DNA from 3 places in the Paenibacillus sp. 01T424 genome. Region 1 is predicted to be linked to each of the others. Evidence: riboswitches for the same ligand, from Rfam matches in the RefSeq annotation. Region 1 holds a riboswitch; each other region holds the start of a gene.
What was found. Region 1 has a riboswitch for cobalamin ahead of AC1DPK_RS22765 (DUF4430 domain-containing protein). Riboswitches for the same ligand answer to the same signal wherever they lie in the genome.

Region 1 (11,086 bases):
TATAATCAGTCGCTGCTTGCTTCATTCATCGAACTAAATGGAGAGCAAAAGGCTGAAGAATGGGCGAAGGGGATTGTAGCAAACTTTGCTCGTGATCCTGAAGGCGGAGATCGCGACCAAGCGAAAGCGGTCGTTGCTGGTCTAGGTGATGTTGCGATTATGAACACTTATTACGTTGGGCAGATGTTGAATTCGAAGGATACGGAAGAAGTTAAGGTTGCAGAGAAAATTGGCGTATTCTTCCCGAACCAAGAAACGACAGGCACACATCTTAACATCAGCGGTGTAGGCCTTACTAAGCATGCTAAGAATAAAGATAACGCTGTTAAACTGATCGAATTCATGACAGGCAAGGATGGGCAAACGCTGTTAACGCAAGGAAGCTTCGAATTTCCTGTAAATGCTGCTGCAGAAAAGCCTGAGTTGTTAAAGGGCTGGGGTGACTTTAAAACACAGAAGCTGGATTTCTCCAAGCTGGGCGATCATAACAAAAAAGCAGTCGAGCTTCTGGCTAAGGCAGGTTGGAAATAAAAATGATGGCTTCCATCTCTTTGCGAAATTTAAAGAGAATATTGAACGGCTGGGTTATATTGAGCGTAATAGGGGCCATCATGGCCCTTATTCCGTCTCTTTATATTTTTTTCGGTTTGTTTGACAAACCGAATGAAAACTGGCAGCAAATCAAAGAGTATATGCTGTTTGAATCTGTCGTTCAATCTTTATATCTTGTAGTAGGATCGGTGTTTTTCTCCGTTATCATCGGCGTGTCGCTTGCATGGCTTGTTGCAGCCTATGATTTCCCGATGCGGAAGTTCTTTCACTTTGCATTTTTGCTGCCACTGGCTATTCCACCATATATTGCAGCTTATACTTACGGTTCTATGCTGAGCTATACGGGCAGCATACAAGTTTTTATGCGAAATACGCTCGGCGTAACCCCTAACCAAGCTTATTTTGATATATTGTCCATGAAAGGCGCTATTTTCATATTTTCAATGTTTTTATTTCCTTACATTTATTTGATGACCAAAACCTTTATGGAGAAGCAAAGCGCAGCTTTCATAGAAAACGCAAGATTGCTCGGCAAAGGGCAGCTTCATATCTTTTTCCGAATCGTATTGCCTTTGTCGCAGGCTGCAATTATCGGCGGAGCCAGCCTCGTCGCATTTGAGGTACTGAATGATTTTGGAGTAACAAAACATTTTGGCATTGCTTCGTTTACTGCAACGATTTTCAAAACATGGTTTGGTATGTATGACGTTGATTCTGCCCTGAGATTATCTGCGCTCCTAATGAGCGCTATTATTGGATTGTTTATTATGGAGAGACTGCTTCGCAGGCGAAAAATGTATCATTCCGCGACAAGCAAGCTTAATCCGCTTAAACGAAGGAAGTTATCCTATTTAGGGACAGCTGCTGCTATTTTTGTGAGCACGGTTATATTTGCCCTTTCGTTCGCTATTCCAGTAGTTCAGCTCCTCGTTTGGGCGACATGGACATATCAAGATGTATTGAACAGCAAATTTGCGCAGCTCGTCTCAAACACGCTTTTGGTTTCCATTGTTGCGATTACCGTGTTGATGCTGCTTGCAGTTATTGTCGCCAATGTAAGCCGGAGCCTGAATCGATCGCTTTTGTCGCTTGCAGCAACAAAGCTAATTTTAATGGGCTACTCTATCCCGGGTGCTGTTTTGTCCATTGGCGTGCTTGCTTTGTTTATTTCCCTAGACCATCAATTAAGCGGCGTCTATTCATGGTTAGGTTTTGGATCGAGCAAGCTCGTACTCAGCATGTCGCTCGTAATGCTTATTTTCGCCTATGTAATCCGCTTCCTTGGTGTAGGATTTAATGCGGTGGAAGCGGGATTTGATAAAATAGGCAATCGTTATTCTGAAGCTTCCAGAACGCTCGGCATCGGTATGACTGCTACCTTCTTCAAAGTTGACTTGCCTTTAATAAAAGGATCCATATTAGCAGGCTTCCTGCTTACCTTTATGGAAATTATGAAGGAGCTGCCGCTGACGCTGCTGCTGCGCCCGTTTAATTTTGAGACGCTAGCGACAAAAGCCTATCAATATGCAAGCGATGAGCAAATTCATCAAGCTTCGGTACCGTCTTTATTCATAATCACGGTGGGAATGGCAACTGTTTTTGTTTATCATCGGTTGGGAGAGAAGAAATCCAGATGAACTTTTTTGAGCTGACTAACGTTTCTTTTAGCTATGACAATGGGAAAAAGAGTGTATTGGAAAACTTTACGATGCAAATGCAGAAGGGTGAAGTTGTTGGAGTGCTTGGTCAAAGCGGTTGCGGGAAAAGCACGCTGCTGCGGATTATTGCCGGGCTTGAGATTCCTGCCTCGGGACGTATTGCCGCTGGCGGCAGGGTTTTAGTAGATGATCAGCAGTTTATTCAGCCTGAGCAGCGCGGCATAGGCATGGTGTTTCAGGATTATGCGTTGTTTCCTCATCTGACTGTCGGTCAAAATATATTATTTGGTTTACATCGATTATCAAGAAAAGATAGATTCAAACGGCTGGATGAAATGCTGGAGCTGATACAGTTAAATGATTTCGTCAAGCGTTATCCGCATGAGCTTAGCGGCGGTCAGCAGCAGCGTGTTGCTTTTGCTCGTGCGCTTGCCCCGTCTCCCTTGATGCTGTTGATGGATGAGCCATTTAGCAGTTTGGATTCACACTTAAAGCAAAGCATTCGGGAGGAGCTGAAGCGATTGCTTCACAAAGCCCAAATTACGTGTATGTTCGTCACCCATGATCAAGAGGATGCAGCTGCTATTTGCGATCGAATCATTCAAATCCCATATAGACAAACCCCAGCAATCCCGATATGATTGATTAAATAATCGCATAATTGAATAGAGAAGGTGCAAACAAAAGCATGCTTTTGTTTGCTTAATAGGGAAGTCCGGTTCAATGCCGGCGCGGTCCCGCCACTGTATGTGAAGAGTGATTCTCTGCAAATGCCACTGTCCGATTCAAGGATGGGAAGGTGTGAGAATCGCGTTGACGCACAAGCCAGGAAACCTGCCTTTTTTATTTTGTTTCTCATTCTTCGGGGGTAAAGAATGTGGAGGCGTAATCGTTTTGCAGGACGCATCATATATTTTAGTTATATACGGTTGCTATTCTTACATTCGGCATGCAGATCCCCTAATAGAAGGGGGTCTTTTTTTTATTGTTAAGGTTTGTGTGAATGAGACAAAAAGGAGCAGAAAAGAGACGATGGCAAAGATCTACAAGAAATGGTTACCAAGCTTAATCATCCTATGGCTGTTTATTGGTTTATTAGCTGGCTGTGCCAGTCCGGCACAAAGCGTTAATTCCAATACCAATCAAGTGCAAACCAGCAACGAAGGACAAGTGGGAAAAGAAGCGGAGAAAGCCGCTGATGAGCAGCCAACGAGTACTTCAGCATCAGAAACGGCAGAGGCAACGCAGTTGCCTAGCGAAGATAAAGATCAAGATAACGCGAAGGCAACCGACAACGCTGGCGGTAAGCAAGCAACGCCTTCCCCGAAGCCGAAGCAGACAAATGAGCCAAAACTGGATGATCCAAAAACGAAGCCTACTACTTCTGCGAAACCAACCAAAACAGACAGTGCGGCTACAGCGAAGCCCGTCACGCCTGTTGCAACGCCGAATCCTATGCAGACGGTTACGATTTCAATTGTCGCGGACAAAGATACGGGAACGGTGCTTGCACCAACAGCCGTAGAGTTCAAGAAGGACGATACCGTTCTAGATGTATTGAAGAAAATTACGAGAAAAAACAAAATACAAATGGAATACAGAGGTGTTAAAGGCGGTGCTTATATCGAAGGCATCGATAATATTTACGAATTCGATCTGGGTGCGAAGAGCGGCTGGATGTACCGAGTAAACGGTGAGTTTCCTAACAAGGGCGCCGGGGTTTACAAGGTTAATGAAGGTGATGTTATTGAATGGTTGTACACGACTGATCTTGGCGAGGATATAGGAGCAAAATTCGATGAATAGTGCGTTCGGTTCGGTACATCCGGTTACGAGCTTCAGTTATTATGCAGGAGTCATTACATTCGGCATGCTCTTATTTCATCCTGTTTTCTTATTGACGTCACTTGCTGCGATTACGGTAATTATTGTCATTCATGGCGAAGGGAAGCGGCTGCTTAAGCTGCTTCCTTATTATGTTCTAATGGGCGGTTTAGTTGCTGTTCTTAACCCGCTGTTTTCTCATCGCGGGCGGCATATTTTATTTTATTTTATGGATCAGCCGATCACGTTGGAAGCTATTTTATATGGTGTGACGATGATGCTATCTTTATTGTGCATTTTACTAGCCTTTGTATCGTTTCAGCAGATTGTTACGACGGAGAAATGGATGTATTTATTTTCACGAGTCGCTCCGCGAACTGCACTGCTAACCTCGATGTCGATTCGGTTCGTACCGCTTTTCTTGCGGAGACTGGATCAAATTACTACGGTTCAACGAATAAAAGGGGTTTCGATTCTCGAAGGCAGCTTGAAAAAACGGAGCAAGGATGGCATGCTGCTCGTTCGTGTGCTGTTGACCTGGTCCTTGGAGGAGGCGCTTCAGACCGCTGATTCTATGAAAGCTAGAGGGTATGGCGCAGCTAAACGAAGCTCTTATGTCATCTATCGTATGGATCGTAGAGATTGGTATGTTCTATTGTTTCTTGGAGCAATGGCACTAGTATGCATTTGGGGCTGGATGCAAGGTTTTGGTGTGCTTACTATTTACCCGCGTCTGGAAACAATGCAGTTTCATAGGGGGGAAGGCATTGCATACGCTTGCTATTGCGCCTTTCTGTTAACACCAGTCGTACTTGAAGAAATGGAGAGAAGGTCATGGAAGTAATTCAGGTTGATCAATTGACGTTCCATTATCCGGAATCAACGGTTGCAGCACTCGATAACATTACTTTAAATATCAAGCCAGGCGATTTTGTCGTCCTTTGTGGGGCATCCGGCTGCGGCAAAACGACGCTGCTTCGGCACTTGAAAAAAGAAACGCAGCCTACGGGGAAACGCTCAGGCACCATTAAGTATAATCGTGTATTGCTAGAGGAACTGCCTGCGGTCGAGGCGGCTGAACAGATCGGCATGGTGTTTCAAAACCCTGAAAATCAAATTGTGATGGATCAGGTATGGCATGAGCTGGCTTTTTCCATGGAAAATGTCGGCTATGGGCAAGCGGTTATGCGTAAACGACTAGCCGAAATGAGCCATTTCTTTGGGCTGGATGAGCTGATTAACAAATCCGTTCATGAAATATCGGGGGGACAGAAGCAGCTGATCAATCTTGCTTCAGTATTGCTGCTGCAGCCAAAGCTGCTTCTATTAGATGAGCCCACCTCTCAGCTTGATCCGGTAGCGGCGCGAGATTTTCTGCAGTTTATTTATCGGCTGAATCAGGAAATGTCGATGACGGTTATTATAAGCGAGCATCGGCTGGAGGATGTTATTCCACTTGCAGATCGAATCATTCTGCTGGAGGAAGGCAAAGTGAAATACGACGCGCCGCCGAGAGAGCTATGCCGGCTCGTTGGTGTTGATGCAGCGCAGAAAGAAATGCCATACCTGCCTTCCGTTACGAAGCTGTTTCTATCTGCCCAGAAGGCTGGCAGCCTACCAGAAGCAAATCAAATTCCGCTTACCGTGCGTGAAGGGAAGAAGTGGCTCTCCAATGTTTTCGGCGTACATACAATAGGCGCAAATCATTCAGTAATCAACGAAAGCAGCGAGCTCGAAAAAAAGGAATGGCTGCTTGCTTGTGATGAAATAACGTTTAAATACGAAAAAGCGAGTGCAGAGGTGTTGAAGAAGCTGTCGCTTAACGTGTACAAGCATGAGTTTTTGGCGGTGCTTGGCGGCAACGGGGCTGGAAAAACAACGATGCTGCAAATGATGGCCGGATTATTAAAGCCGCAGCGAGGCAAGCTGAAGCGGGATAAATCGATTAAAGTTGGTTATTTGGCGCAAAATCCACTGCTTTATTTTAGCTACGATACAGTTGAAGAGGAGCTTCAGCGAATGGCGGATTACGCCAAACTCGATGATCGGGATCGGAAAATAGCTCAGGTTGTCGATTCCCTGCAGATTTCCTCTATTTTGCCGAAGCATCCTTATGATTTGAGCGGAGGAGAGCAGCAGAGAGCGGCGTTAGCCTTAGTGCTGCTTGGTGAGCCGGATGTTCTATGCTTGGATGAGCCGACAAAGGGGCTTGATCCCATAGCCAAGCAGCGAACAGCGGAGCTGCTGCAGCAGTTATGCCATGCAGGCAAAACCATAGTCATGGTCACACATGATATTGAATTTGCTGCCGAGCATGCAACGCGCTGCGCGATGCTGTTTGATGGAGCAATATCTGCTGAGTCGGAGCCGGCGCAATTTTTTGGTACTAATTATTTTTACACAACAGCCATCAATCGAACGGTGCGTGAATGGCTGCCAGAAGCGCTGACGACAGAGGATGTGATTGCAACGTGGGCAAAATAAAGCTCTGGTTCATTGCCAGCATTGGACTGTTCATCGCAGCTATGGCCTTATCCTCTGCCATTTCCGATGATCATTATTTAATGCTAAGTATCGTGCTGCTATTTGTCACGATGATTCCTTTTTTTGCAAGGTTTGAGAGACGGAAGATCGAAGCGCGCGAGATTGTTATCCTTGCTGTGCTGGCGGCCATTGCGGCCATTAGCCGCGTACCGTTTGCGCCGCTGCCGAGCGTTCAGCCCACATCCTTCGTGATCATTATTGCTGCGATTGTGTTTGGAGCTGAATTGGGCTTCATTATCGGCGCAATAGCTGCAGTCGTATCGAATATCTTTCTAGGTCAGGGCCCGTGGACGCCATGGCAAATGTTTTGCTGGGGGATGATCGGGGCTAGCGCGGGGTGGCTGCGAAATACTTGGCTCATCAAAACAAAGACCGGCTTGCTCGTATTTGGTTTTGGATGGGGCTTCTTGTTTGGCTGGATTATGAATATTTGGTTTATCATCGGATTGCCGGACGCGCTGAGCTGGAATTTGATTTTTGTTGCCTACATTCAAAGCTTTTATTTTGATCTTGCGCATGCGCTGTCCAATGTTTTTTTCCTCGCCGTGTTTGGGAGCAGCTGGATTGCCATTTTGCAGCGCTTCAAGAGGAAATACGGTTTATTGGAATCATAGGTTATGTGCTATTTTCCCCTCGAACCTATATTAATGCTACAATAGTATAAAAACACGAGGGGACGAATTCGGCTGCGTAGCTAATCATATGCTCCGGAAAAAATGATGGATGATACAGAACCTCTTGCTACCAAACCATGCGCCATTTGCAAGGAAACGAAACCGCTCTCTGAGTTTCTGCGGCGAACGGGCAAACGAGCCGGCGCTGGTGCAAGGCGCGGTGCATGCCGAGCTTGCAGGCAGGCGAAAGCGGCTTTAGCTCCATTGCCTGATGTTCAACTTAATGATTATAAAGCAATACGAAGAAAAGCTCATCCCAGCAAACCATTCCCGGTTCCACCGATGACATCCATAACGCTGCAGAATGATCCGGCAGCACTAAAACCTACGCGTCAAGGTACGATTTGGATGAGAGGCAAGACGGATAAAGGACGGCGATGGTATCAAGAAATTGAGCCAGAGCTTGCGATAACGCTGGTAAAGGAGCATGCTGCGGTTATCGTCAATCGCTATACGATACGCCGATTGTTCAGCAATAAGGAATTCCGGCGCTACATCTTGGAGCGTGACCATCACATTTGTTATTTTTGCGGGGAGCAGGGTGATACGATCGATCATATGCTGCCGCGCGCTAAGGGCGGGCATACAACGCCGGTTAATTGTGTCTGTGCTTGCAATGCTTGCAACCAATCGAAGGCGGATCAAGACTTGCAAACGTTTATGAACGGTGATGAGCTTATTCCTTAGAAGCATTAATGAATGATTGAGTGATCCGTATGTTGTACTGCTTTCGTTACAACTAACGTTTATACAAAAAAAGACTGCATAGTCCGCCTTGATGAAGGGCGACTACGCAGTCTTTTTTTGTATTAGATGCCTGCACTTGACGCAAATAATTTAGCGAAACGGTTTAAAATCACAGCAGCTTCCTTATTGAGCAGCGGATCTCTCGAACGGAAATCAGTACCTTTATCTGTCGTTTTTATTTCTGGTCCATATAAGCGAGCTCCAACAATGAATTGAACCGCTTCTTCGGCCCAAGCTGAAGTCTTGCCGCTCAGTTTCGCTGGAATGGGAGGGAAACCAAGAAAACGTGATAATCGATAGATAATGACAGCAGCTTCTTCCCTTGTGATCGTTCGGTCTGGTTCAAACCTCTGGGCTGAAGTACCACTTAATACGTGAATCTCTAGCAGTGTTTGAATTTCTGATTCATATGGATGAGCCTTTAGATCCGTGAATTTAGAGGATTGGTGTGATTTGGTAATACCAGCTAGTCGTACAATCTGAGCTGCGAATTGTGCACGAGTCGTGTTTCCTTCTGGTTCGAAAAGGGTAGACGTTTGATTCAAAACCCCGCCCAAATCACGTAAAGTATAAATGTCATCGGCATACGGATGATTGCGCGGTACATCAGAATAGTTAGGTGATGGGGTTATACGTTCACACCAAGCATCAATAAGTAAATAATAAAAGTATGAGATATTGCCAGCTTCATCTCTTTTAAATGCGCCAAGTTTTCCATCTTCATCTTGGAACAGCAGCTCGCCAACGGGTTTTAGTTTCCTGGTGCTATTGGGTCCGGCAACGGATAAATAACCATCTTCCGCCTTTACTTTGTAATAAACGAGCGGGGCGCGCAAATACTGGTAGCTGCCTTCAAAGCGTGCTAATTGTGCCTTGGTTAGTGCAATGGCTGGCCGCTCTTTCTCAGTTTTAGGGTAATAATGATCCATAAACGCGGCGAACAGCTGCTCACGTATATCGCTGGCATCGCTGTTCGTTACAACAAATCCGCCTACCTTTTGTTCAGGCAGCAGCCACATCCACGAATGATAGCCCTCCAAATCTCCACCCTTTCCAATGACAGTCTCGCCATTGAAATCTTCTTGGAAAAACATCTCAAAACCTAAAGCCATGTTCGGAATTTCTGAATGAATGCCAACCTGTATCCGCTGCATCTCCTTAACTGTATTTTCCTGTAAAATACGATTTTCTCCAAGCTTGCCGCCATTTAATTGAGCGAGCATAAATTTGCTCATATCCGTGCCTGTTGCGAACATGCCCCCGTCTGGCGCTATTGTAGGCGTGAGCTGGTATTGCGGCCAAGGCTCCTTTAATTGGTTATAGCCGGTAGCAAGGTTTTCCAGCACTTTATCCGTCATCCGGAAATCACTGTTTGTCATTTGCAGCGGACGGAATATTTGATCATCAATGACTTGTTCGAATGGCTTGCCTGTCACATTTTGCACGATTAATCCTTGATAATTGAAAGCTAAATTATCATAGCGATAAGCCGCTCCCGGCTTACGCACGATGGTAGGTAAATTCTCTTTAATATATTGTTCGAGAGGATAGTCTTTACGGGTCGCATCTGGAGCAGTCAACACATCTGTTTTGTCGAAACCTGTTGTATGAGTCAATAAATGTCGCATCGTTAGTTTGCTGCCGGTCTCATTGGGAATCGTCACACCTTTCAAATAGGGGCTTACATCCTGATCCAAATCTATTTTGCCTTCTTCTACGAGCTGCATGACGGCTGTTGCTGTAAATACTTTGGATATGGAAGCTATTCTGAACATGGTTTTATCAGGATCAACAGGTTTCTTGCTCTCCACATCGGCATAACCATAACCTTTGTTCAGCAGCACTTTATCATTGCCCACCACTACCACTGCACTACCAGCTAGCGAGCTCGCAACCTCTGGACGTTTAAAGAACTCATCGACAAACGCCTCAACTTCCTTAGCATCCTTGGGGCCAGTTGCACCTGCTGCCTCAACGCTCCTTGCAGGAAATGAGATGGCAGAAAAGGCGATCACCGCTGCGAGCAGGGCGGGTGCCCAAGCTTTCCTACTTTTCCTTCTTTGTTGAAACATCAACATCATTGATTTCCATCCTTTCAAGTAATATGTAATTTATTTCCTCTTAACTTTAATGGAATCGCCATTTCATCAAATCAGTCATTGGTCTAATTGTTACCTAGACTTTAGTCGAAAGAGAGGTTTTGTTTGCAAGGTTTATGAAAATTGTTATTCGTTTGAGCTAGCAAATGAGACAAAGTACAGCATTTATACGGCTAAATTCGACAATAACAAAATAATTAATTGTTATTGTAAAGTTATTTATTATTTGTATTGCAAAAATAATGTTATTTATGTTATCTTCTCAATAACGAAATGCAGCTTGTAAATTTACCCATGCAGCAAGATGCTCCTGTTCATGTAACTTAGCTACTTACGTCTACTAAATGTAGAAAGGAGGTGATTCATTTTTGAAAGCGTTTTCCGGCGGGGCTGATTATACTATCGCAAGGCGGCACGTCCCAAAAGCATAGCTTCATCATTATGAATTAGAGGTGACGAATGAAATGGATTTTAACTACCGATGGGGAACACGCAAGGTTTTGTTTTATGCTTTGATCCTAACGTTTGTTATGGGGGCCATTCCTCTCTACCCTTATGTAAACGCGACTGCATCTGCTATTAAATATGAAGCAGCTAGTGCAGAAGTAGAGGGCGCTGCACAATTTTTAACTACAACTGCAGGAGGTGACATTCAATATATTGGAAACGGTTACATTTCATTTTTCACTGGTGATCAGGGAGCTGCAACCTTTCATGTTCAAGCAGCAGCAACTGGCTTATATAAGCTGAACATTGGTTATTACTCGCCTTATGGACGGAAGGTAACGTCGCTGCTCGTAAACGGTCAGAGCAACGGGGAGATTGAGCTGCCTGCAATTGCGGAAGCTGGCTCTGTTTCATCAGAAGCTTCCGCAGGGAGAGTTATGCTGAAACAAGGTGACAATACGATTCGTTTTGAAAGAGGCTGGGGTTATTATGGCATTGAATACATTACGCTTGAATCCGCGGATACCGTTACTGTGCCAGA
Region 2 (11,086 bases), on a different contig from region 1:
CGTCTCCGCCGTCAAGCATGTCCTAGCACAATCCGCCGATGCAGCCCCGTACAGCAACGACCATGAAGAGTCTGTTTTGCGTCAACGTTCCGTCTCCTACATCTCTTTGGATTAATTTCGTTCATAAGAAAAAAAAGGCAGTCCAGAACAGATAACCTAGTTCTGGACTGTCTTATTGTATTTAGGGATTAAACCTTCGCTAATGCAGCACGCTGCTCTCTGACTTGGTAAGTAGCCAGCATCATGTTGCGTAGTGAAGCAACCGTTTCTTCCATTCCGCGTGTTTTCAAGCCGCAGTCCGGATTAATCCAGAAGAGCGCAGGATCTAGCACTTTAATGGCGCGCTCGATCATGCTGACCATTTCTTCCACTGAAGGTACACGCGGGCTGTGAATATCGTAAACGCCTAAGCCGATGCCTTGGTCATAGGTGTTCTCCTCAAAGCTATGAATCAGCTCGCCATGGCTGCGCGAGGTTTCAATGGAGATGACATCCGCATCCAGCGCAAGAATGGAATCGATAATATCATGGAACTCACAATAACACATATGTGTATGAATTTGTGTTGTGTCACGCACAGCTGAAGTCGATAGACGGAACGCATGCACGCCCCATTTTAAATAGGCATCCCAATCACTGCGTTTAAGCGGCAAGCCTTCTCGCAAAGCTGGCTCATCAACCTGGATCATCTCTATACCTGCGCTCTCAAGCGCCTTTACTTCCTCTGAGAGTGCAAGCGCAATTTGGTATGCGACCTGCTCGCGTGTGATATCGTTGCGAACAAATGACCAGTTTAAAATCGTAATCGGCCCCGTCAGCATCCCTTTTACCGGACGGCTTGTCAGCGACTGCGCATACACGCTTTCGGTTACTGTCATTGGCTCAGTAAATACAACATCGCCATAAATGGCCGGCGGCTTTACGCAGCGGGAACCATACGATTGAACCCAGCCGGCTTTTGTAAATGCGAACCCATCCAGCTTCTCTCCGAAAAATTCGACCATGTCCGTACGCTCAAATTCACCATGAACGAGGACGTCTATGTTAAGCTCTTCTTGGATTTCAATCCAATTTTTAATTTTATCGTTGATAAAGGAAGCGTAGTCCTGCGAGCTGAGCTCGTTTTTTCTCCATTTTTGCCTTGCTTGGCGTACATCCAGCGTTTGCGGGAAGCTGCCGATTGTTGTTGTTGGAAGGAACGGCAAATTCCACTTTTGCTGCTGCAGCTTTTGTCTCTCCGCAAATGGCTTCTGCCTCGTTGAAGGATGCGCCGCTATCGCTGCTGCATCAGCAGCTTGGCGATTGCGGGCAGGAGAAATGGATAAATGATGAATCCGCTCGCCGTTAAGCTTAAGCTCAAGCTTGCGCAGTTCTGAGATGTCCGCCTCATTTACAGTCGCTGTTTCACTTAGCCACACAATTTCATCCAGCTTTTCTTCCGCGAATGCAAGCGCCTCACGCAGCTCTACTGGCAGATTGGTTTCGTTTTTTGCCGTTACCGGCACATGCAGCAGGCTGCATGACGATTGAATGATCGTGCGCTCAGCTGGAATGTATGCGGAAAGCTTTTGCAGCAATTCGAGCTTTTGCTTATAGTCTGAGCGCCAAATGTTGCGTCCGTCTACAAGTCCGATACCAGCGAGCTTATCCTTCGGATAACCAAATTGCTCCAGCGACTTCAAGTTTTGCTCCAAACCATGAACGAAATCCAAACCGATCGCTTGTACCGGGAGAGCAACTACAGCTTCATAATGCTCAACCGCCTCAAAATACGTTTGAAGCATTATGTTAAGCGCTGGCGCTGCTTGGTTCAGCCTTGCATAAATCGATTCAACCCATTGCATCTCTTCCTCAGAGATAGAGGTAACAAGGATGGGCTCATCGATTTGCACCCATTGTACGCCTTCTTGCTCAAGCTCCTTAAGCAGCTGAGCATAAAGCGGTATAAACTGCTCAATGAGCTGCGGAAGCTGCTTGGCATCGTAGCCCTTCGACAGCTTGAGGAAGGTGTATAGACCGATAATGACAGGTTTACCTTCAATGCCAAGCTTTTCTTTGGCTTCGCGGTACGCAATTAGCGGACGGTTTTCCGTCAGTACCGGCGCAGCACCCGCAAGTTCTGGCACGATATAGTGATAGTTGGTATTAAACCATTTGGTCATCTCGCAGGCTTGTGCTTCCTGTGTCCCTCTCGCCATTGCGTAGTAGGTCTGTACGGGAACAGGACCTCCATCATAGGAAAAACGATCTGGCACAAGGCCAAACATCGCTGCAGTATCCAGCATTTGATCATACAACGTAAAATCATTAACAGGAATTAGCGAAATTCCTTTATCTTTTTGCAGCTTCAAGTTGTTTAGACGAATGCTTTCAAGCGTTTGAAGGAATATCGTTTCGTCCAAATCACCTTTCCAAAAAGCTTCAAGCGCTTTTTTCCATTCCCGATTTTCGCCGATACGCGGATATCCAAGTACACTGTTTTGCAGTTTGCTCACGTTCATATTTCCTCCTAATAAATGTGATTATTATGAAATAAAAGCACAAAAAAGAGCGTCGTTACCTTAAAGAAGCAAAGGTAAAGACGCCCGGCGTTTTAATAAACAGCGGTTCTGTCTTAACACCTCCCTATCTCCCGTAGGTAAAATCAGTGTCGTTCAAATAGGCAGGTCTCCTGGCTCCAGAATCATCATCGTAAGCTTGCCTTCCCAACCGGTTAAGATCAGTGGCGTTAGCGCTTAGACTCCTCTGTTACAGTGGCGGGACCGCGTCGGTTTTGCACCGGACTTCCCTTTTAAGCTCAAGCTATACAGCAAGAGCACCTATTTCCACTTATTTCAGTTGTTGATCGCATTTTTTAGGATCACGAATAACTATACACGCAAAATAATAACCATACAATGGAAATCACTATAATATCAAAAAAAGACTCTCCTCTAAGCAGCCTGCGCTGTAAAAGGAAAGCCTTATTGGTTTTTTATATAATTACCTAACCAGCCAACCGCCATCAACAGCCAAAATATGGCCGTTCATATAATCAGAAGCTGAAGAGGCTAGGAACACCGCTGGTCCAATCAAATCCTGCGATGTACCCCAGCGTCCCGCTGGTATGCGCTGCAAAATTTGAGCACTGCGAACAGGATCCTCGCGAAGCGCTTCGGTGTTGTCTGTACTCATGTAGCCTGGGGCTATCGCATTTACCTGCAAGCCTTTAGCTGCCCATTCGCTAGCAAGCGCTTTGGTAAGACCGGCAACGGCATGTTTGCTGGACGTATAGCCCGGAACATTAATTCCGCCTTGGAAGGTTAACATCGACGCAATGTTAATAATTTTCCCTGAGCCCTGTTCAATCATATGTTTCCCAGCCAGCTGGGAAAGGAGAAATACAGAATTCAAGTTAACATCGAGTACATCCTGCCAGTCCTCGTAGCTATGCTCTGCAGCGGGCGTGCGGCGAATGATACCCGCGTTGTTGACCAAAATATCGATGCGTCCCAGTTCTTCAACTGTACGATCAACAATTCCAGCAAGCTTCGTTCGGTCAGCAATATCGGTCTGAATTGTAATCGCTTTGCGTCCAAGCTCTCTTATCGCTGCTGCCGTTTTGTCAGCAGGCGTTTGGTTCGTGACAAGCGCGATATCCGCACCCGCTCGTGCTAATCCAAGCGCAATCGCTTCCCCAAGCCCGCGCCCTGCACCTGTGACGACAGCTGTTTTACCCGTCAAATCAAACAAACTCATCGGCTCAGCTCCTACCTTTAGTACGCTTCCCATTTTCCGAAAGCGCTGCTTTCATCATTTTTATATTTTGTGACTCATACCTCGCCGCAACGTCCGCATCTATACCTTCGTCTGTGATGATATAGTCAATTTCATGCAAACCGGCAAACGTTATTAGTGCACCCTTATCGAATTTGTTATGATCGGCAAGGCAGTAGACGACCTTGGCATTTTCCATATACAGCTTCTTCAGCTTCGTCAATTCTTCTGTGAATATGGTAAGCCCATATTCCATATGAATGCCGGTTGTGGAAAGAAACAGCTTGTGTACATTCAGTCGTTTAATCCATTCCTGCGATTCTGCGCCGATAAGCAAATTGTTATGCCGGTAGCCCCCAGGAATAACAAGCCTTACTTGGTCCTTCGCAGTCAGCTCCCGAATGATAAGCAGATCGTTCGTAAGCACCGTAACCGGGATGTTGGGCAGACGTTTTGCCATTTCGAGCGTAGTACTGCCAGCATCAAGCGCAATAATATCATTAGGCTCGATGCAGGAAAGAGCAAGCTCCGCAATCGCCGCCTTCTCCCGCTGATGCTTGCTATTTGGGAATTGCAGCGGATAAAGGCTGTCTTCGCCTCTATGCTGGGGCACAGCTCCGCCATGAGTCCGTTTCAGCAATCCCTTCTCTTCCAGCTTCTCTAAATCTTCACGAACCGTTTTCTCCGTGACTTGAAACAGCTCGCTTAGCTCGGAAACTTTAACCGCGCCAAGCTGCTCCAATTTATCTATAATCTTACGATGCCGTTCGGCAGCAAGCATAGTGCACCCCCTGTAGCGAATGTTTCTATTTTAGCTCGCTTGCAGGTACGGCGTCCATATCTGTAAATGTGTAGTTCTCTCCAGCCATCGACCAGCAGAATGTATAATTGCTTGTGCCCACTCCTGAGTGGATCGACCATGGCGGTGAAAGAATCGCTTGGTCGTTGGCAACAACAAGATGTCTCGTCTGCGAAGGCTCGCCCATCATATGGAATACGCGAGCATCATCATTCATGTCGAAGTATAAGTATGCTTCCATGCGGCGGTCATGGACATGCGAAGGCATCGTATTCCAGACGCTTCCCGTTTTCAAGCTCGTTACACCAAGCATAAGCTGGCAGCTTTGGATGCCGTCTGCGTGGATATATTTATAAAGAATACGTTCATTGGAAGTCTCCTGCGAACCAAGATGAGTCGGATTCGCTTCCTCCATCGTCATCTTGCGTGTTGCAATTTCAGCATGCGCAAGCGCGGAACAGAAATAAAGCTTCGCAGGGTTCGCTTTATCGACACTTGAAAGCAGCACCTGACGTTTGCCCTTGCCAACATAAAGCACGTCGAGCTTATTCAGCTCGTATACTTCCCCATCAACGGAAATCGAAGCAGGTCCGCCAATATTCAAGAAACCAACCTCGCGGCGCTCCAAGAAATATTCGGTTTTTAGCGTTGCAGCATCCTCCAGCTCAAGCGTCTCGTTCACAGGCAATGCTCCGCCTACAACCATTCTGTCATAATGCGTATATGTCATTTTTAATTGATCTTGCTCAAACAAGCTTTCGATCAAAAACTCGCTGCGCAGACGTTCCGTATCATATTGCTTCACATCAGTAGGATTCGTAGTATGGCGTACTTCCATTGGATAAAAGCCTCCTAAAAGTTATTTGCGTTAGACTCGCCTCGCAAGCTACGCTAATGTTTGTTATTGTTCGTTTTTATAATAACACACATTTACGAACATAAAAAGAACATTTTAAACATTTTGGATTAGCAGGAACATTTTATTTTCGAGAAGAGTGTACAACAAAAAAACGACCTCTGCGCGCATCATTTGCGAAGAGGCCTTCTGTTGTTTTAGAGAAAATCTACTGAAGCTTCCACTTTCGATAAACAAAAAGAGATACCGCCATAAACAAGCCGTATACTAAGACGGTAACAAATACGTTTCTTGGGTCCGTCATAAGCGTATCACCGATCGTGGCGAACAGCAGCATCGCTGGAATTTTGCCAATCGATGAGGCGATCGCATAAACGGTAAAGGAAACACGGCTTAGCGCAGAGTACATATTAACTGCAATGGATGGAATGAACGGAATGAGCCGAGCAAACATAATCGTCAGAAAAGCATTCTGCTCAAACATCACCGTTAGTTTTCCGATGCTTGGATAACGGTAGAGAAATTTCTTCCCCCACTCTTGATAGCCATAGCGGATAAACAGAAACATCACAATGGATGCTGCCGCTGAGCCCGTCCAAGTCACTGCCGCGCCTAACACTGGGCCAAGAGCAGCACCAATGAGCCCGCCGATTACGGGATACGGGATGACAGGAAATAGTGCGACGAGCGTTGCCATAATGACGACGAGCGGCACATTATCCGCTTGCTGAAACCACGTCAAAATCACATCACCAAAACGATAAATAAGAAAAGCAATACTGGCATACAAAGCAGCTAAACCTGTTTTTTTGAGCATCGTTGTACCCCTGAATAGTAGATATCTCCAGCTTATCATTATTGAAGATAAATACGAGCAATGCATTGTGTCAAATTTAAGATAGCCAGTGATCAGTCGTTCAGTTCTTGTTTAAAGGTTGGCCGTAAACGATGTGAAAGTGAAGATGTTTAGAGTCTTGATATTTGCCTAAATTAGTGATGACTCTGCAAGCACCATGTTCGGATTCCACTTGAGTGGCTGCTTTTTTTACGACATCCATTAACTCAAGAAACAGGTCATTGTCTGCCGCTTCTAAAGTAAGCAATGAGGAGATATGTTTTTTTGGAATTGCAACAATGTGGACGGGATAAAATGGTTTGGTATGGTGATAAGCAAGTACTCGATCCGTCTCAATCACCTTCTGTACAGATGTTCGGCCGCTTAATACTTCATCACAATAAAAGTCCTCAGACATTCGTGTAATACCACCTTTTCTAATGTTATACTTTTATTTCAAAATGCTTTCTCCTCTAGCCGCTGCTTATTTACCTTCGTCTCACTGTAATAAAGGTAAATAGCCGCTATTCCTGTTGTAGCTACCCCAACACCGAGGAATACACTGCCGACACTCCACCACGAAGCCATCATCGCCCCTATTACCGGTGCAATGAGCATAGAGCTCGTCTGAAAAGCATTCGCTAACGCAAACACAGGACCAACCGTTTCATCCGTCGTCTCTATTTGCAGCACATAGCCAAACGGCACCGCGCTTTGTGCGCTGTAAAAGCCAAGTGCCGCACATAACGGCAGCCACAAAGCGAGCTCCGCTTGGAATATGCCCATTCCGCTAATTCCTACCGCAATAACGAGAAATCCAGTTACGATACCCGCTTTCGTCATATGGGTAAGCGGCCGCTGCTTCCACCCGCTCCATTGTCCTGCCAGTAAAGCGCCGGCAACACTGCCTGCACCAACCGAGCCAATGAGCAGTCCGAATAAATTCTCAGCCATTCCCGATTCCTTCGCCAGCAAAACGAACAAACCATCATACAAAAAGATAAGGAAAAACAAAGAAGCAGCATACATAATGACCGCCTTCAGGAGCGGCCTGCGCATCACATGCTCCCAGGCAACCCTTAATCCGCCGGATGATTTTGCCGCTTGCTCCTTCTGTCCTCTCCAAGACGGGATAAAACTGAGCATCAGAGCTGATAGTGCATACAATATAGCGCTTATGATAAATGGAACCGTTGCTCCGAGCCATGCCATTATTGCTCCGCCGATCATAGGTCCCAATACCTTCGTCAAATTAACCGACATTTGGCTGAGTGAAGAGGCCTGCGCCAGCAAATGCCGGTCAACGATTCGTTTAACAGCGCTTTGCCTAACCGGATCAAATACAGCGCTCATGCTGTGCTTAAGCAATACCAATAGCAGGAGAATAGGAAGTGACGGCGCCCAAGCCATGGCCAGCACGAATACAAATCGCAATAGATCGCATCCGATTAACAAGCTTTTTCCGGAAATATAACTTAGACGCACACTCATCAACGGTCCCACAATGACATAAGGCAAACCGACACAGATCGATAAAGCGGCAACTGCCATAGAGCCGTGATTCCATGCATAAACAATTAATGCGCTAAGCGCTATAAAATCAAGCCAATTCGCAAGGTCGGACAACAGCTGGCCAATAAACAGCTGGCGGAAGCTTTTTGCCCGCAGCGGGCGCCAAATCGGATCATTCGTTTTTGCATTTTCCATCTTGATAACCTCCGGTATGAGTTGATAGAACCAACGATACCGGACAATTATCAGAGCAATATCAGAGCATGAATAAAGATTAAATAGAGATTTAATAGAAATTTACTAGAGAATTATTAGTAGGATTTCAGCTCAGCTTGAAGCTGCTCCTTTACCTGTTTTGCAATATCATCCAGCCCAATCTGTGCCGTTAACCGGCTCCATTCCTTCACAAAGTAATCCCGGTCTGCTCCCCAGCCATGCACCTTGGTTATGATCAGAAGGGTGTGATAGCTGTTTAACAGATTGGCTAAAAAATGCGACTGCTTCAGCAGCGAGAATCCCTGTTCAATAAAGGACAAGCCGGATTTTCTGTTCGAACGATAAAGCGCTATCCCCTTCAAAATACGATAATGCCCCTCCTCGCGTTGATAAGGAAACTGTTTGAGCTTCGCCTCAACAACCTCTGCAGCCGATTCAACTTCTGACCACAGCTCAGCGCGCAGCACAAATTCCAGCTCTAGATTAGCGGTGTAGGGGATGAGCCCTTCCCAGTTATTCCGCTTCACTTCTGCTTTAAGCAAATCCAGCTTTTCCTTGGCAGCCTCGAACTCTCCCCAATCCATCAGCATGCTGATGATCGACATCGTTTCGAGCTCGTTTTGCCATAACTGCGCCAGCACCTGTTGCCTACGAACGATCGCCACATACTCACGGTTGTCCTGCGGGTCAATAAACTGATATAAGTACAGCAAAAGGAAGGCACGATCTGCAAATGAGCCCTCCTCCTCCCGCACAATAAAACGTACATCGCCTTCCATTACGCGAAATAAAAGCTTTAAGGTTGGGTCCACCTTAAAGCCTAATACTTGCTCATTTCGAGTCAGCATGAGGAGCGCATCTCCTCTTCCATAGCGCAAATAAGTGCTGACGATTCCGCTTAGCTCCTTCGTGAACGAAGGCAGCTCGATTAGTGGGTTGTCATTCAAACCTTCCTGCTTCAGCAGCAGTCGATAACCGAGTCCACGTACCGTATCGATCTGAATAGTCGGCGACCATTGTGCAAGCTTGCGCCGCAGCCGGTAAATGTGATCATCTACTGTACGATCTACCGGCGCCTCCATTGGCCAGACGTTGTCTAGCAGCTGTTCGCGCGACAGCGTTTGCCCTGCATGGCTGTGCATGAAATGCAGCAGCGCATATTCCTTCGGAAGCAGTACAATCTTTTGTGCTTTCCATGCAACGGTGTAAGCACCCGCATCCCATTCCATAAATCTCTCGACCTCTATCCCTGCGCGCTGAAATTATGCTCTTTCGTTAAATCCACAATGAACGAGGTAGGATCAAAGCATCCACCGAAACCAACGGCCATGACCATCTGTTTCCGCTAACGTTTTCGATTGCACCTTGCCCTCCAAATAATAATCAAGATGAAGATTTGGGTCCCACATATTATTGTAGAGGTGAAATATATCTCTTTGTTGCCCTATTCTCCTAATGCTGTCTGTTAATTCAACTTTGTCGTCATGAGTCATTTGGTTGGCTACATGGGTGTGAAACACACCAATAACACAATCCTCCGTTATTTTAGCAACCATTTCAGCAAGTCGTTTCACGCCATTCCCCTGAAACAACTCCATCTGCTGCCCTTTTAATAAAGAAGCTGCTTTGTCAAAATTCACAATCCGCTCATTATGCTCAGGCCAAATCAACGACTTTAACCAAAGATAATCGTCTTCCTCTTCCAGATTATTAACGTGCAAATCTATTCCTATCCTTGCAATCACTGGCGGACTTTGTTTTAGGAGATGCAAGGCAATGTCTCCACGAACTTCCGAGTGCAGTACCAGTTCAGCATCTATATTTCCATAGGTTTCACTATTGTTGTATTGATAACTATACTTATCCCAAAAAAGCTGCAGCCCCGCACTTGTGCCGATTTCAATGATTGCTAATGGTTTGTTCGTTTTTTGATACATATAACAAAAAGCAGGATACAAGTAAGCACAGCGTCTAACCTCATTCGTTTGTACAAGCTTGCTTTGGAGCAGTTGAACAATTTCGTTTTTATGCTGAAGGCAAAAGTGTTTAAAAAAAGGGAATGCCTCCGCCGCATCTCTCGGATCGTTAACTATGCTGCCGTAAAACTTTTGCAGTTCGTGGCTGCTCTCTTTGTCCAGCAAGTACTGAACCGCAGCAAAAAAAAGATTGGGAACTGGCTGGCCTTCTCTGCAATAAGAAGCCATCTGAAGCATTTCATCATCATCTGCAATGGCTAATGATAGCTGTTCATACAAACGGCTTGAGCCTTTGCATTCCCTCGTCGCGAACACCATAAATTGCTCAGTCAAAATAGGTTTGTTCAACAATGCCATCCCTCCATTTTCCCACTTAACGGCATTGTATCATGGCTATCGATAAATTATATTTCAATGATTTTATAAACTATATAGATTTCTTTTATCACGTGTACGTAGGATGATAAAGGACAAAATCAGCTATTTACCTAAAAAACCGCCTTCAGATTTTATAACTTGCCCGGTTATCCACTGTGATTCGTCACTCGCCAAGAAGCTGATTGCTTTAGCTGCATCCTCCGGCAAACCGATGCGTCCCATAGGGAACATTGGCAAAAAGCCAGCCTTCATCTGCTCATCCATCCAGCCAGAATCGGTGGGACCTGGATCAAATCCATTTACTGTAATTTGAAGCGGAGCCAACCCTACAGATAGCGGCTCGATAAGCCCAATCAATGCGCCTTTTGTTGCTATGTAAGCCAAATTATTCGGATCAGGCCCTTTTGAAACCATAAAAATAATTCTGCCCGATGTCCCTTTTATTTGGTTTTTCTCAAATCTGCTCGCAAACTCTGTGCTTAACAATATCGGCCCGCGGTTATTCACAGCATAATGTTGGTCCAATATATTTATATCCAAGCTTTTATAATTGGAAGGTACGCAATAGGTGGCGTTGTTAATTAAAATAGTCGCGTGGCCTAACGACCTTTCTACCTGTTCCATTATAAGGGCAGGAGTTTCCACATCGGCAAAATCCGCTTCCATATGACTTGCCCTCACGCCTAAGTCTTCTAGTTCCTTACGCAGCTGCTCAGGCCAATCCTTCTCTCCCCCATTGCCTTCCGTTTCATCAAAGG
Region 3 (11,086 bases), on a different contig from region 1:
ATGATGTCCTCCTGCAAAAATATAATAGACTAATAGACGGGAAAACGGTAGAAACGTGGGATATTTCCTACCCATTAATTATCGATGGCAAACATTGGGGGGGCGTACGTGTTGCATTGTCTAAAGAAAAGGCAGATGCGCTCATCGCTTCAGAAAGAACGATGGTTGTCATGCAATTTGGTGGCCTGATGGCTGTTGTATTGGTCGTTTTGTTTCTTCTATCACAATTTATGGTAGGACGTAAGCTTCGTAATATTGTTCATGCTGCAATTAATCTTAATTCTAGCGAAGCGGATCTTACCTATCGTATAGAAAATAAAGGAAATGATGAAATTGCTCGCCTAGGCGAAGAAATCAATCATTTCATTGCCCATATGCAAGGCTTAATGCGGACGATTCGGAACAATGCCGCATCCGTATCGGATTTTGCAGGCCGATTGGGTGTAGGCTCGCAGCAAAGCCGAGAGCTCTCCTCGCAGCTTGCTTCCTCTGTGAATGAGATGGCAATTGGCGCGGAAAATCAAGCGGACGGAGCAGTTGAGGCAGCAAGGTCTATGGAGGAAATGGCGACGAGCGTAGGAAGGATTGCTCACTCCTCGAGCCAAATGTCTGAAGCGTCGAACGATATGCTGCAAGCAGCGGAGCTGGGCCATGAAAAATCGGATCATGCGGTTGGTCAAATGGAGCGGCTTGGCGCGGCAACGGCTTCGATATCACGAGTGATTGGAGAGCTTAATGAGCGCTCATCCGAAATCCAAGAGATGGCAGGCACGATTGCTGCCATTGCAAATCAGACGAATTTACTCGCTCTAAACGCTGCTATAGAAGCGGCACATGCAGGGGAGTATGGCCGTGGATTTGCAGTAGTATCAAGTGAAGTGAGAAAGCTGGCGGAACAGGCTTCGGCACATGCGGGCCATATCGAAGAAACGATTAATGAGGTGCTAGCCTTGACTGCCGATGCTGTTGGCGCGGTCACTGCAGGAGAGCAAGAAATGGAACAAGGATTACTCATCGTTCAGGAGCTGAAGGTATCTTTTGACACGATATGGAAGGAATCCCGCCTTGTTGCCTCACAAATTGAAGACGTATCTGCTTCAACGGAGGAGATGGCAGCAGGCAGCGAGGAAGTGAGCGCTTCCGTTGAATCGATGGCGCAGGTCGCCAAGGATACTTCAACTCATGCTGCGCAATCGGCAGCAGACACTGAGCGGCAAAATCAGCTCGCAGCTGAAACGCAGCAGCTTGCTTCATCTGTAAATGAGCTTTCGGAGGAGCTTCAGCGCTCGATTACGAGATTTAAAATTGAGTAATTTGTAGCTGAAGTAGATTTATGATGAAATACGAGTCATAGTCACAATAAATTGAATAGAGAATTGTACAAGTTGAAAAAAAACGGTCAGAACCTTTGTCTAATCCTTTCAAATTTGATACAATTCACAAAACAAGCACTTACAATTTCATAGAATAGCTAATATGGTGCTGCCGTGAATCTATCATTCACAAGCAGCTTAATAGGGAAGTTCGGTCAAAATCCGACGCGGTCCCGCCACTGTATCGCGGAGCAGACGATCATGTTGTCCACTGTCATATCACGACGGGAAGGAGATCGTCTAAGCAATGAAGCGAAGCCAGGAGACCTGCCATAGGAGCGCTCTATATTTCTCACGAGGATGGGAGGGAGATGTTTATTCGTGCTTTTGCAATAGGTGGATTCCTATGCTTCCATGCGCACGTGTTTATCCAAACATCTTTCCACAAACGGAAAGATGTTTTTTTGTTGCCAAAAATGATTAAAGGGAGAGAAAACATTGCTTAATTTAAAAAGATTTATGAAAAAGAGTTTGCCTGCAATTTTAAGTTTTGTATTGGTGTTTACTTTATTTGCACCACAAGTAGGTAAAGCGGCAGATCATTCTGCGAATACGTCATTGAATGAGATGATTGATAAGACGGTTGAGTATTATAAAAATAGAAATACAACATTGAATTCTTGGTGGGAAATTGTTGCCCTTTGGGGTGCTGGAGAAAACCTGCAGGATGGCAGTTGGAAGCTGCCTAGTTGGAAGACCGTGGATCCGGGGTTGAAGCCTAATGATAGTGATACAACTCATATCCGCTATATTTATTCATTACTCGCGATGGGTGAAGATCCTGCGCATGCGTGGGAAACGGATCGAAATCTGTATGCGGAGTTAGCTGCACAACTAAATAAGGATACAGGGTCATTCGCCGGTTCAACAAACAGGCATATGTGGGCGATGCATGCACTTGACACGGGTGCAAAGCTTGGGAGTGACGTTGGTAGCTGGGATGATACCTCAAAGAATAAGGCATTAAAATATCTATTAAGTAAACAGTTGAATGACGGTGGATTTGCATTTTTTGGAAAAGATTCTGATCCTGATATGACTGGTATGGGGCTGCTTGCACTCGGCAATTATCAGAATGATAGTGCTGTTCAAGCTGCGATTGTAAGAGTGAAAAATTATTTGCAAACTATAAAGTTAAACCAAGAAAATGTCATGTATGGAAAAAACTCGAGCAGCACTTCTGCCGTAGTAAGCGGATTAACAGCCGTTGGCGAGGATATGTTGTCTGATGTCTGGATGGCTAATGACAAATCAGTACTTGATACTTATTCATTGTTCCAGCTCCAGAATGGAGCATTTAAGAACGATTTAGATAAAGGTTCTAATTCAATCGCTACAGAGCAAGCACTTGTTGCACTTGCTGATATTAAAAATCAGAAAACGGTATGGCAACGTTTAGGTGAAATAAAACTTCCTGTCTTTGTTAACACAAAGGTTAAAGTTGATGGTATTTCTCAAAGTATTTATGATCAGAAAACGGTTAGTTTAAAACAGAATGAAAAGCCAGTTACAGCACTCGATGCTCTAAAAAAGGCACTTAATACAGCAAATCCACCTATCACTTTCAATATTGTAAATAGTAGTATTGGTTCATATGTTCAAGGAATTGCTGGACAAGAAGCTGGTTCATTTGGCGGCTGGGATGGATGGATGTACGAGGTCAATGGCATTGCGCCAGATGTAGGTGCAGATGCATACCAGCTTAAAGAAAATGATGAGGTCCGATTCTATTACAGTCGTTACCCTGCGCTCTCTACAACAACARAGCTGAACACCGGCTCAGTTGATCCTATTGTCGACGTTAAGCTTGTGGGTGATCATTTCAGCAGCGAAGCGACTATTGCAAGCAACTGGGCTATTGATTCGGATGCGTCAGGACTGACGATTAAATCAATCGAGAAGACGAACGATCAGCACATTAAGATTAGTCTTTTGGGCAAAGCAAAAGACAAGCCATTTACACTACAAGCATTAGCAGCAGCTTCAGAGAGTAAGAAGGAGAGCGAACCGTTTCCGGTTTTAGTTTCTGATTCTGTGACTGTAAATTTTCAGGTTGATGGCATTTCATCACCAATTTATACGAAGCAAACGGTGACACTTAAGAATACAGAAAACCCAGTAATGGTTTTAGATGTATTTAAAAATGCCCTTGATCGAGCAGAGCCAAAGATTGGTTATAAAATAACGGAAAGCAACTTCGGCCCTTATGTATCAGAAATAGCTGGGGAAGCAGCCGGCAGTCTTGGCGGCTGGGACGGCTGGATGTATGAAGTAAATGGGATTGCTCCAGAAGTTGGCGCAGACGCATATGAGCTTAAGGAAAAAGATGTCGTTCGCTTCTATTACAGCAGATATGCTGAACTTTCTACACAATCAACGATTACAAGTGGTGCTGATAATCCGTCGATTGACGTAAAGCTTGCTGGTGACGAGTTCACTAGCGTTGCGGCCAATATCGAAAATTGGACTATTGATACTGGAAATACAGATCTAAAAGTAAAATCACTTGTTCAAGATGGCAAGAACATAAATATTTCTTTTGAAGGTACAGCAAAAGGCGGAACAATAACGGTTAAAGCATTAGCTGCTGCGTTAGTTGGCAAAAAAGAATCCGATCCAATTGTAATCGCTATACCTCGTGAAGTGAGTGAAACAACGGATCAAAATTTTGCAATTCATGAGAATGAGAAGGTTGTCACTCTTGGTACAGCAAGCAATTCGCATGTAACTAACAATATCAGTCTTACATTTACATCGGCTGCATTGCCACAGGTAACAGCTATTCGTGGTACGACAACGTTGGAGATTCCAGCTAATACAAAGGTTACATCAACATGGGATCAAAAGCTGCTGCTTCCTAAAAATTTGAGCATAGATGATAGCGGTCTAACGACTAAGTTGAATAGTGTTTTGTCTGCTGACAATAAAAAAGTCGATGGAATTTCAATTCGCATACAAGCGGGCGGAAATGAAAAAATACAATTTAATCAACATGTTACCCTTACTATTAAAGGTCAAGGCGATAAAGAAGTTGGATTTGTAGATCAAGCAGGTGTGTTCACGCAAATTAAGAAATATGCTGATTCATCAGCTCGTACGGATGAGGTCTATGCTTATAATCAGAACGGCGATCTTATTATTAAAACAAAGCATTTTACAGAGTTCTTAGCTTATACAACAACGACAGCTTCGACAGGTGGAGATGGTGGTACTCTTCCGGTAGCGGAGACCATTACTCTATCAGTTGAAAAGAAAACTGTCAGCACCGGTGATTTGGTTGCTCCATTCACTGTAACTCTTAAACAAGGTGATACTGCCTTTACTGCACTTAAACGAGTACTTGAAGAGAAGGGTGTTTCTTTAAAATATATAGGTTCGGATTCAAGTATTTATGTACAAGCTATTGGTGGTCTTGCCGAATTTGATCATGGTGAGAAAAGCGGTTGGATGTACTCTGTTAACGGAACCTTCCCGCAAATAAGTGCAGGTTCGTATGTGCTAAAAAAAGGAGATAATGTTCGCTGGCAATATACGAAGGATCTAGGTGCGGATATTGGAGCAATTATTCCGGGCGACACTGGCGGACAGGTTCCTGGAACAGACCCAGAAGTGAAACCAGATCCATCTGCAACGAAATACTCAGATGAATCAAAAATTGCAAGCTGGGCTTTGGAAGCAGTAAACAAAGCAACGGCACTAGGCTTCATGCAAGGCACAAGCACGAGCAATGCAACATTCGAGCCTAAACGTAATTTGACACGTGCTGAATTTGCAGCGCTAATGGTTAAGTACTCCGGAGCAGACCCTATTATGGAGGATTCCGGCTTTAAGGATGTTAACAGTGGGGCATGGTATTATGGTTATGTTAAAGCAGCCAAAGAAAAAGGATTGATGTCAGGTGTAACTGAAACTTCTTTTGCACCGAACCAACCGATTACAAGACAAGAAATGGCTGCCGTTTTAGTTAGACTTAAAGGTCTAGCTGATGAGAATGCACCACAAGCAGCAATTAAGGATCGTGACGCTGTTGCAGCGTGGGCTGTTCCTTATGTAAATGTAGCTTACCAAAAAGGTCTGATGACAGGAGATAACGGCAAGTTTAATCCACAAGCTCTTGTTACACGTGAGATGGCAGCTGTTACGATCATCCGACTTCATGAATTGAAATCATAATATACTAAGCTGTCTCGTAGGCTATTGCAATAGCTGCGGGACAGCTATTTTCTTGAAAGGAGAGTGTGGATTCAGGATGAACAAAAAATATGTATCGCATAAACCATTATTATTGCTGGTTATATACGCATTAATGCTTTCTTGCGTCAGTTCGGCTCTGCTGCCTATGCAGCGCGCAGCAGCGGCAGAAACGATGGCGGTAGAGAATGAAATGACATCAGCCGCGAAACAAATCTTAAGCAGCGGCACGATTAGCGATTGGGAAGCGATTGCCTTATATCGGTCTGGTCATGCGGTGCCAGCAAGCTATTTGAGCGGGCTGACTTCTTATTTAAAAGAGAACAAAGGTGAATTCCGCAAAGTAACCGACCTTGAACGAATGGCTATTGCGATTAGAGCGGCAGGTGAAGATGCAACCTCCTTCGCAGGCTACAATCTCATTCAAAGCATCTACAATCATTCGAGAATGACGAATCAAGGCACAAATGGCGTGATTTTTGCATTGATTGCTTTGGATAGCGGTATCTACGAGGTGCCTACAAACGCTTTATGGACACGTGCGAAGTTAATAGACTGGCTGCTCAGCCAGCAAAATACGAGTGGAGCATTCCCGCTGTCGGAAAAATCCGAGGATAATTTAGATATAACCGCCATGGCGATAAGCGCACTCGCTCCTTACCAAGAACAAGCAAAAGTGAAAAGTGCAATCGACAAAGCTGTAAAATGGCTGTCTTCTGAACAGCAAGTAAATGGCGGCTTTAACGCGTTTGGTGACGACAACAGTGAGAGCGTAGCTCAAGCTATTATTGCTTTGTCAGCTGTGGGAGTTAGTCCAATGGAATCCAGCTTTATGAAAAAGAACGGGAATCTCCTAACGAGCTTATTAAGATTCCAGCTTGCGGATGGCAGTTTTGCACATGCACTTGGTCAGCCATCAAATGAGATGGCAACGGAGCAAGCGTTGATGGCGTTAGCCGCGTACGACCGCTATAGCAAGCAAAAGCCGGCGCTGTTCAACATTTCGGCGGATACAGAATTGACGGGCAGCAAGTCGCAATTTGTAGACAATAACCTCATTTCCGTATGGGCCTATGATGCTGTTTATAGCGTGTTCGAAGCCAAAGTTATGGTTGGGGTAAGCAGTTCGGAGCTTCGCTTTGATCCGAAGAAGCAGATGACAAGAGCCGAATTTGCAACCTTGCTCATCAATCTATTGGAGGAAGCCCCTGCTAATGAGGCAGCAAAAGTGTTCAAGGATGTTCAGCCTGGCGCATGGCATTACGGAGCCATTATGCGTGCCAAGGAACTGGGCATCATTCAAGGGATTACAATAGATTCGTTCAAACCGAACCAAGCGGTAACAAGACAAGAAATGGCGATCATGATTGCCAAGGCTTTCAAGCTTAAGGGCAGCACAGATTCGCTTCCTTTCAAAGACGAGAGCAGCATTCATGAAAGTGCAAAAGCATACGTCAATGCCGTATATGTAAACGGCTTGATGCAGGGCTCGAACGGAAGCTTTAATCCGAAAGCGGTCGTTACGAGAGAAATGGCAGCCGTGGTGGCAGATAAACTGCTGGAATTGCCGGCAGCCTAAATTCAGAAGAAGCGAAATGAAAGAGCAAGCTGCTCTTTTGTTTCGCTTCTTTTTTTGCATCTTAATACATAGGAAGGAAGCCCCTTTTTTCACTAAACGAACCAAATTCAGGATTTTGTTCTTTATAAAGAATATTGGTAGTGGTATATTTAAGAGGTTGAAAGGAGGAGCACTTATTTCTTGCAATCAGATGATTTGAACCGCAAATAGGAGGCTTAAAGTGAATATATTAAAGCTAGTCATGTCACTAATGCTTGGATTACAGTTATTGCTAATACCTAATCAGGCTTCGGCAGAAGCGTCTGATTCCAAAGACTATTATCTAATTGAGCTTTCTAAATTTGGCATTTATAACGATGGCACACATCCTGTTGAGACAACAAAGGGCATTAACAATGCACTGCAATGGGCAGTTAAAAATGGGAAAACAACGACGTCACTGCCGCCGGGTACCTATTTAATCGATAAAGCTAACCGGATTAATATGGTCAGCAATATGGTGTTTGATCTCCCGATGGATGCGGTGCTCAAGAAGGAAACAAATGATAAAGAGTCGTATCAACTCATGTATTTGGGTTATGGCGTTCATAACGTCACGCTGAGAGGCGGGACCTATGCAGGTGACAGGGAAACACATAACTATTCTAAAAAAGACAATAAGCACAGCTCAGGCACACATGAAGCTGGTTATGGCATTTTTACGCAAGGAGCTTATGATATTACCATTGACGGTGTGAAATCGATTAATTTTACAGGCGATGGTCTCATACTAGGCGGTTACGGCACGATGGCAAAGGATTTGTATGAAGATCATTTTGTATTAGGCGCATTCGATGATAAAGGAAAAAATGTCGCGAATGCCAAAAAGCTTCGAACGAAGCAGCCGCTTAATTTTACGAACACGATTTTTAAAACAGAAAAACAATTTGAATTGTCGAATGCGATTAAACTGCCATATAAATTTGATATCTTCTTCTATAAAGCAAACGGAGCTTTTATTAAGAAGCTGGCAAATGTGAAGGTGCGCGAGCTCATCGACATACCTGAAGGAGCGACGCAGTTCCATCTTGTATTCGAGCAAGCGACCAAAAAAGGCGCCTATGTGGAATTTTGGAACAAGAGTGTAACGAAAAACGTGGTTGTGAAAAATTCTGAATTTGCTTATAACCGTAGGCAAGGAATTACGGTCGGCGGTGCTGATCAAGTACTTATTGAGAACAACGTTCTTCATCATATCAAGGGGACGATGCCGCAGTCGGGAATAGATGTGGAGGGCGGTTTCGGCGAGAACGGACACCGCAACAGCAATATAACGATCAAAAGCAATAAATTTCACGATAATGCTTCGTACGATGTCATTCTTTATGATGGAAAAGACGCAATCGTAGAAGACAATCATTTGGCATCAAAAGGTGCGATTGGGCTAGCCATCTCCGATCCATTTAAAGGGGCCATGATTAAAGGCAATCACTTTGACGGCTCGCGTATTGCCGCGGCTCACGATGCCACATTTATCGATAACAAGATGAATGATTCCTATACGTCGTTTACGGGTCCTAATATCAAAATAGATGGAATGACCTTTACGGACTCTATGTTTTTAATTAGTGCGAAGGATGCTTTTGGAGTGAGTGCATCGAACATCGTTATGAATAACAACAAAAAGAGTGATTCTGGTCTATCGCTTTGGGGAAAACCGATTCGATTGAAAAACATAACGATTAACGGCGAGGGCAAGCTTAGGGTTGTAACGGGCGGTATAACCGAGGGCTCGATCATCGATAACTTAAAGGTAACCGGCTTTAATACCGATTCCGGGTTAACGCTGCCTCCTGCCACATACAACAACTGCGAATTTATCGGAGCCGCGGGAACGGGTAAATTCGGATCGATTGCGGTTGCACAAGCCGGCAAATATGTGTTCGATGGCTGTTCCTTTCAATCACCGCCAGCGCTTAGCACATTAATGATCGCTGAACATCCAAAGCTTGATTTGACGATCAAAAATTCGACATTTGAGCTATTAGGCAACTCCCAAGCCATTAGCGTTCAAGCGGCGAAAAACCTGCTGCTGGAGAATAATACGATTACAGCGGAAAAACTAACCTCCGATAAAACAGAGATTGTGCGCATCAACGATTATTGGAAAAGGAATAATCCGCATGACGTTCTGAAGGCCGTAATTAGAGGAAATACGATTACAACCAATTTAGCTGCGATCGGCATCACCACATTATATGCGGGAACAGGAGCACCAGCCTATCTCATTGAGAACAACACCTTATACACAGCTAAGCTGGTTCAAAAGAAAAATGATATTTTGAAAAACAATTCGATTAAGAAACAATAGGCTGGCAGACGTTAGCTTTTATAAAAATGAGCATCCGTTTTCTTCAATTGAAGAGAACGGATTTTTTATTGTATTTTTCCGATTCGACGCGGGGGTAGGTAAATAGCTATAATAAGGAAATGAAGTTGCTTAGCAATTCCATTTCTTGCTTTATTGATTACCATACAATGAATAGGATGAATGTTCATGCTCAAGCGGCTTGGTAGAAGTATCCGTGACTTTCGTGAAACGTACAAGCAACATTTGTTGTTTGAATATTTATTTATGCTCCTAACGAGCTTTGTCATTATTCCGATTATTTCTTTTATATTTAACCGTATGCTTCGTGTACTTGGATCGGGCTCTGTATTGAATGGCGATGTTTACAAAATTGGTCTGAGCTACACGGGCGTTGCTGGATTAATCGCGATTTGTTTAGTAGCTGTACTTGTGCTTTTTATCGAGTTTGGCGTGGTCATTACGATTTCTCAGCAGCATTATTTTGGCAAACAGGTATTGATCTCTGATGCCGTGCTGACGACGCTGAGACAGACGCCTAAACTATTTGGATTTGGCTTGATTCAGCTGTTGTTTTTCCTATTGTTTCTCGTGCCATTTATTGAATCGCCGCTGTCAACTTCCCTTTTTGCACAATTTAACGTCCCGATATTTTTTAACAGCCGCGTCTTGAGCTCGTCTATGATGATGCTTTCTTTATACGGCTTGTTGCTTTTGGCGGGCGTGTACACCATCTTGAGATGGATTTTTGTTTTGCATTTCATTATGATCGAAGACAAATCCATTCGAGTAGCAATTAGAAGCAGTCTCTTATTGACGAAGGGAAAGCGGTTATCGATCTTTGTTAATCTGTTTTTGCTAAATGTGTTCGTATTCGCGCTTGGTTTTGTCGTCATCTCGTCTGTTGCATATTTGCCAGCGTGGCTGGACATCAATGTGCTTAAAGCGGTGTCCAATCATTATTCATTAACGCTAACAACGGTGCTAACCTACATGTTCACTTTGCTGCTCGTACCGATTAATATCATCTTTTTGACAAGGCTCTTCTATCACTTTAAACGTACACGAGGCGTGATGCCGCGAGATCAGCTCCGTTTATTCAAAAATGGCTGGGTTGGCCCGCTTGAGCAGCGTCTTATGACTTTTCTAAAAGGCAGAACGAGGAAACGAGTGCTCTACAGCTCTATATTGGCTGCTTATTTAGCGCTTGCGCTGTTTGTCAGCTATGCTGCTAATGATCAATTGGTTTATGTAAAATGGAGCGTGCTCTTGTCTGCTCATCGCGGCGATACGCTCGTTGCGCCGGAAAACTCGCTGGAGGCGATTCGCAGCTCAGTGGCGCAAAGCATTGATGCCGTTGAAATTGATGTACAGATGACAAAGGATGGCGTAGTTGTCCTGAACCATGACTATAATTTACAGCGTATGGCAGGTGTGCCGAAGCGGGTGAGCGAGCTGGATTATGAGGAAATTGCGAGGCTGAACATTGCCAAGGCTGGCGGTGAACCCGATGAGATTGTGCGAATCCCCATGTTATCCGAGGTGCTTGGAGAAGTGCTGGGGAAGTCGAAGCTGATCATTGATCTTAAGCCATAC

Region 2: linked by a shared signal. The riboswitch ahead of metE (5-methyltetrahydropteroyltriglutamate--homocysteine S-methyltransferase) and the one ahead of AC1DPK_RS22765 (DUF4430 domain-containing protein) in region 1 are both predicted to bind cobalamin.
Region 3: linked by a shared signal. The riboswitch ahead of AC1DPK_RS03080 (DUF4430 domain-containing protein) and the one ahead of AC1DPK_RS22765 (DUF4430 domain-containing protein) in region 1 are both predicted to bind cobalamin.

The regions. Positions count from the first base shown of each region.
Region 1 covers NZ_JBFTPZ010000032.1:41,703-52,788, forward strand. The annotation lists gene AC1DPK_RS22750 (Fe(3+) ABC transporter substrate-binding protein) at 1-531, shown strand, start outside; gene AC1DPK_RS22755 (ABC transporter permease) at 534-2,189, shown strand; gene AC1DPK_RS22760 (ABC transporter ATP-binding protein) at 2,186-2,851, shown strand; cobalamin riboswitch at 2,866-3,066, shown strand; gene AC1DPK_RS22765 (DUF4430 domain-containing protein) at 3,243-4,016, shown strand; gene AC1DPK_RS22770 (energy-coupling factor transporter transmembrane component T) at 4,009-4,878, shown strand; gene AC1DPK_RS22775 (ABC transporter ATP-binding protein) at 4,869-6,518, shown strand; gene AC1DPK_RS22780 (ECF transporter S component) at 6,506-7,192, shown strand; gene AC1DPK_RS22785 (HNH endonuclease) at 7,295-7,939, shown strand; gene AC1DPK_RS22790 (serine hydrolase) at 8,062-10,080, opposite strand; gene AC1DPK_RS22795 (glycosyl hydrolase) at 10,563-11,086, shown strand, end outside.
Region 2 covers NZ_JBFTPZ010000003.1:101,017-112,102, forward strand. The annotation lists gene AC1DPK_RS03860 (hypothetical protein) at 1-115, shown strand, start outside; gene metE (5-methyltetrahydropteroyltriglutamate--homocysteine S-methyltransferase) at 189-2,495, opposite strand; cobalamin riboswitch at 2,645-2,838, opposite strand; gene kduD (2-dehydro-3-deoxy-D-gluconate 5-dehydrogenase KduD) at 2,983-3,738, opposite strand; gene AC1DPK_RS03875 (DeoR/GlpR family DNA-binding transcription regulator) at 3,743-4,537, opposite strand; gene kduI (5-dehydro-4-deoxy-D-glucuronate isomerase) at 4,563-5,393, opposite strand; gene AC1DPK_RS03885 (TVP38/TMEM64 family protein) at 5,620-6,228, opposite strand; gene AC1DPK_RS03890 (HIT domain-containing protein) at 6,329-6,664, opposite strand; gene AC1DPK_RS03895 (MFS transporter) at 6,703-7,953, opposite strand; gene AC1DPK_RS03900 (winged helix-turn-helix domain-containing protein) at 8,070-9,203, opposite strand; gene AC1DPK_RS03905 (DUF2332 domain-containing protein) at 9,276-10,301, opposite strand; gene AC1DPK_RS03910 (SDR family oxidoreductase) at 10,431-11,086, opposite strand, start outside.
Region 3 covers NZ_JBFTPZ010000002.1:244,303-255,388, reverse strand. The annotation lists gene AC1DPK_RS03085 (methyl-accepting chemotaxis protein) at 1-1,313, shown strand, start outside; cobalamin riboswitch at 1,461-1,662, shown strand; gene AC1DPK_RS03080 (DUF4430 domain-containing protein) at 1,812-5,546, shown strand; gene AC1DPK_RS03075 (S-layer homology domain-containing protein) at 5,623-7,143, shown strand; gene AC1DPK_RS03070 (right-handed parallel beta-helix repeat-containing protein) at 7,364-9,493, shown strand; gene AC1DPK_RS03065 (glycerophosphoryl diester phosphodiesterase membrane domain-containing protein) at 9,680-11,086, shown strand, end outside.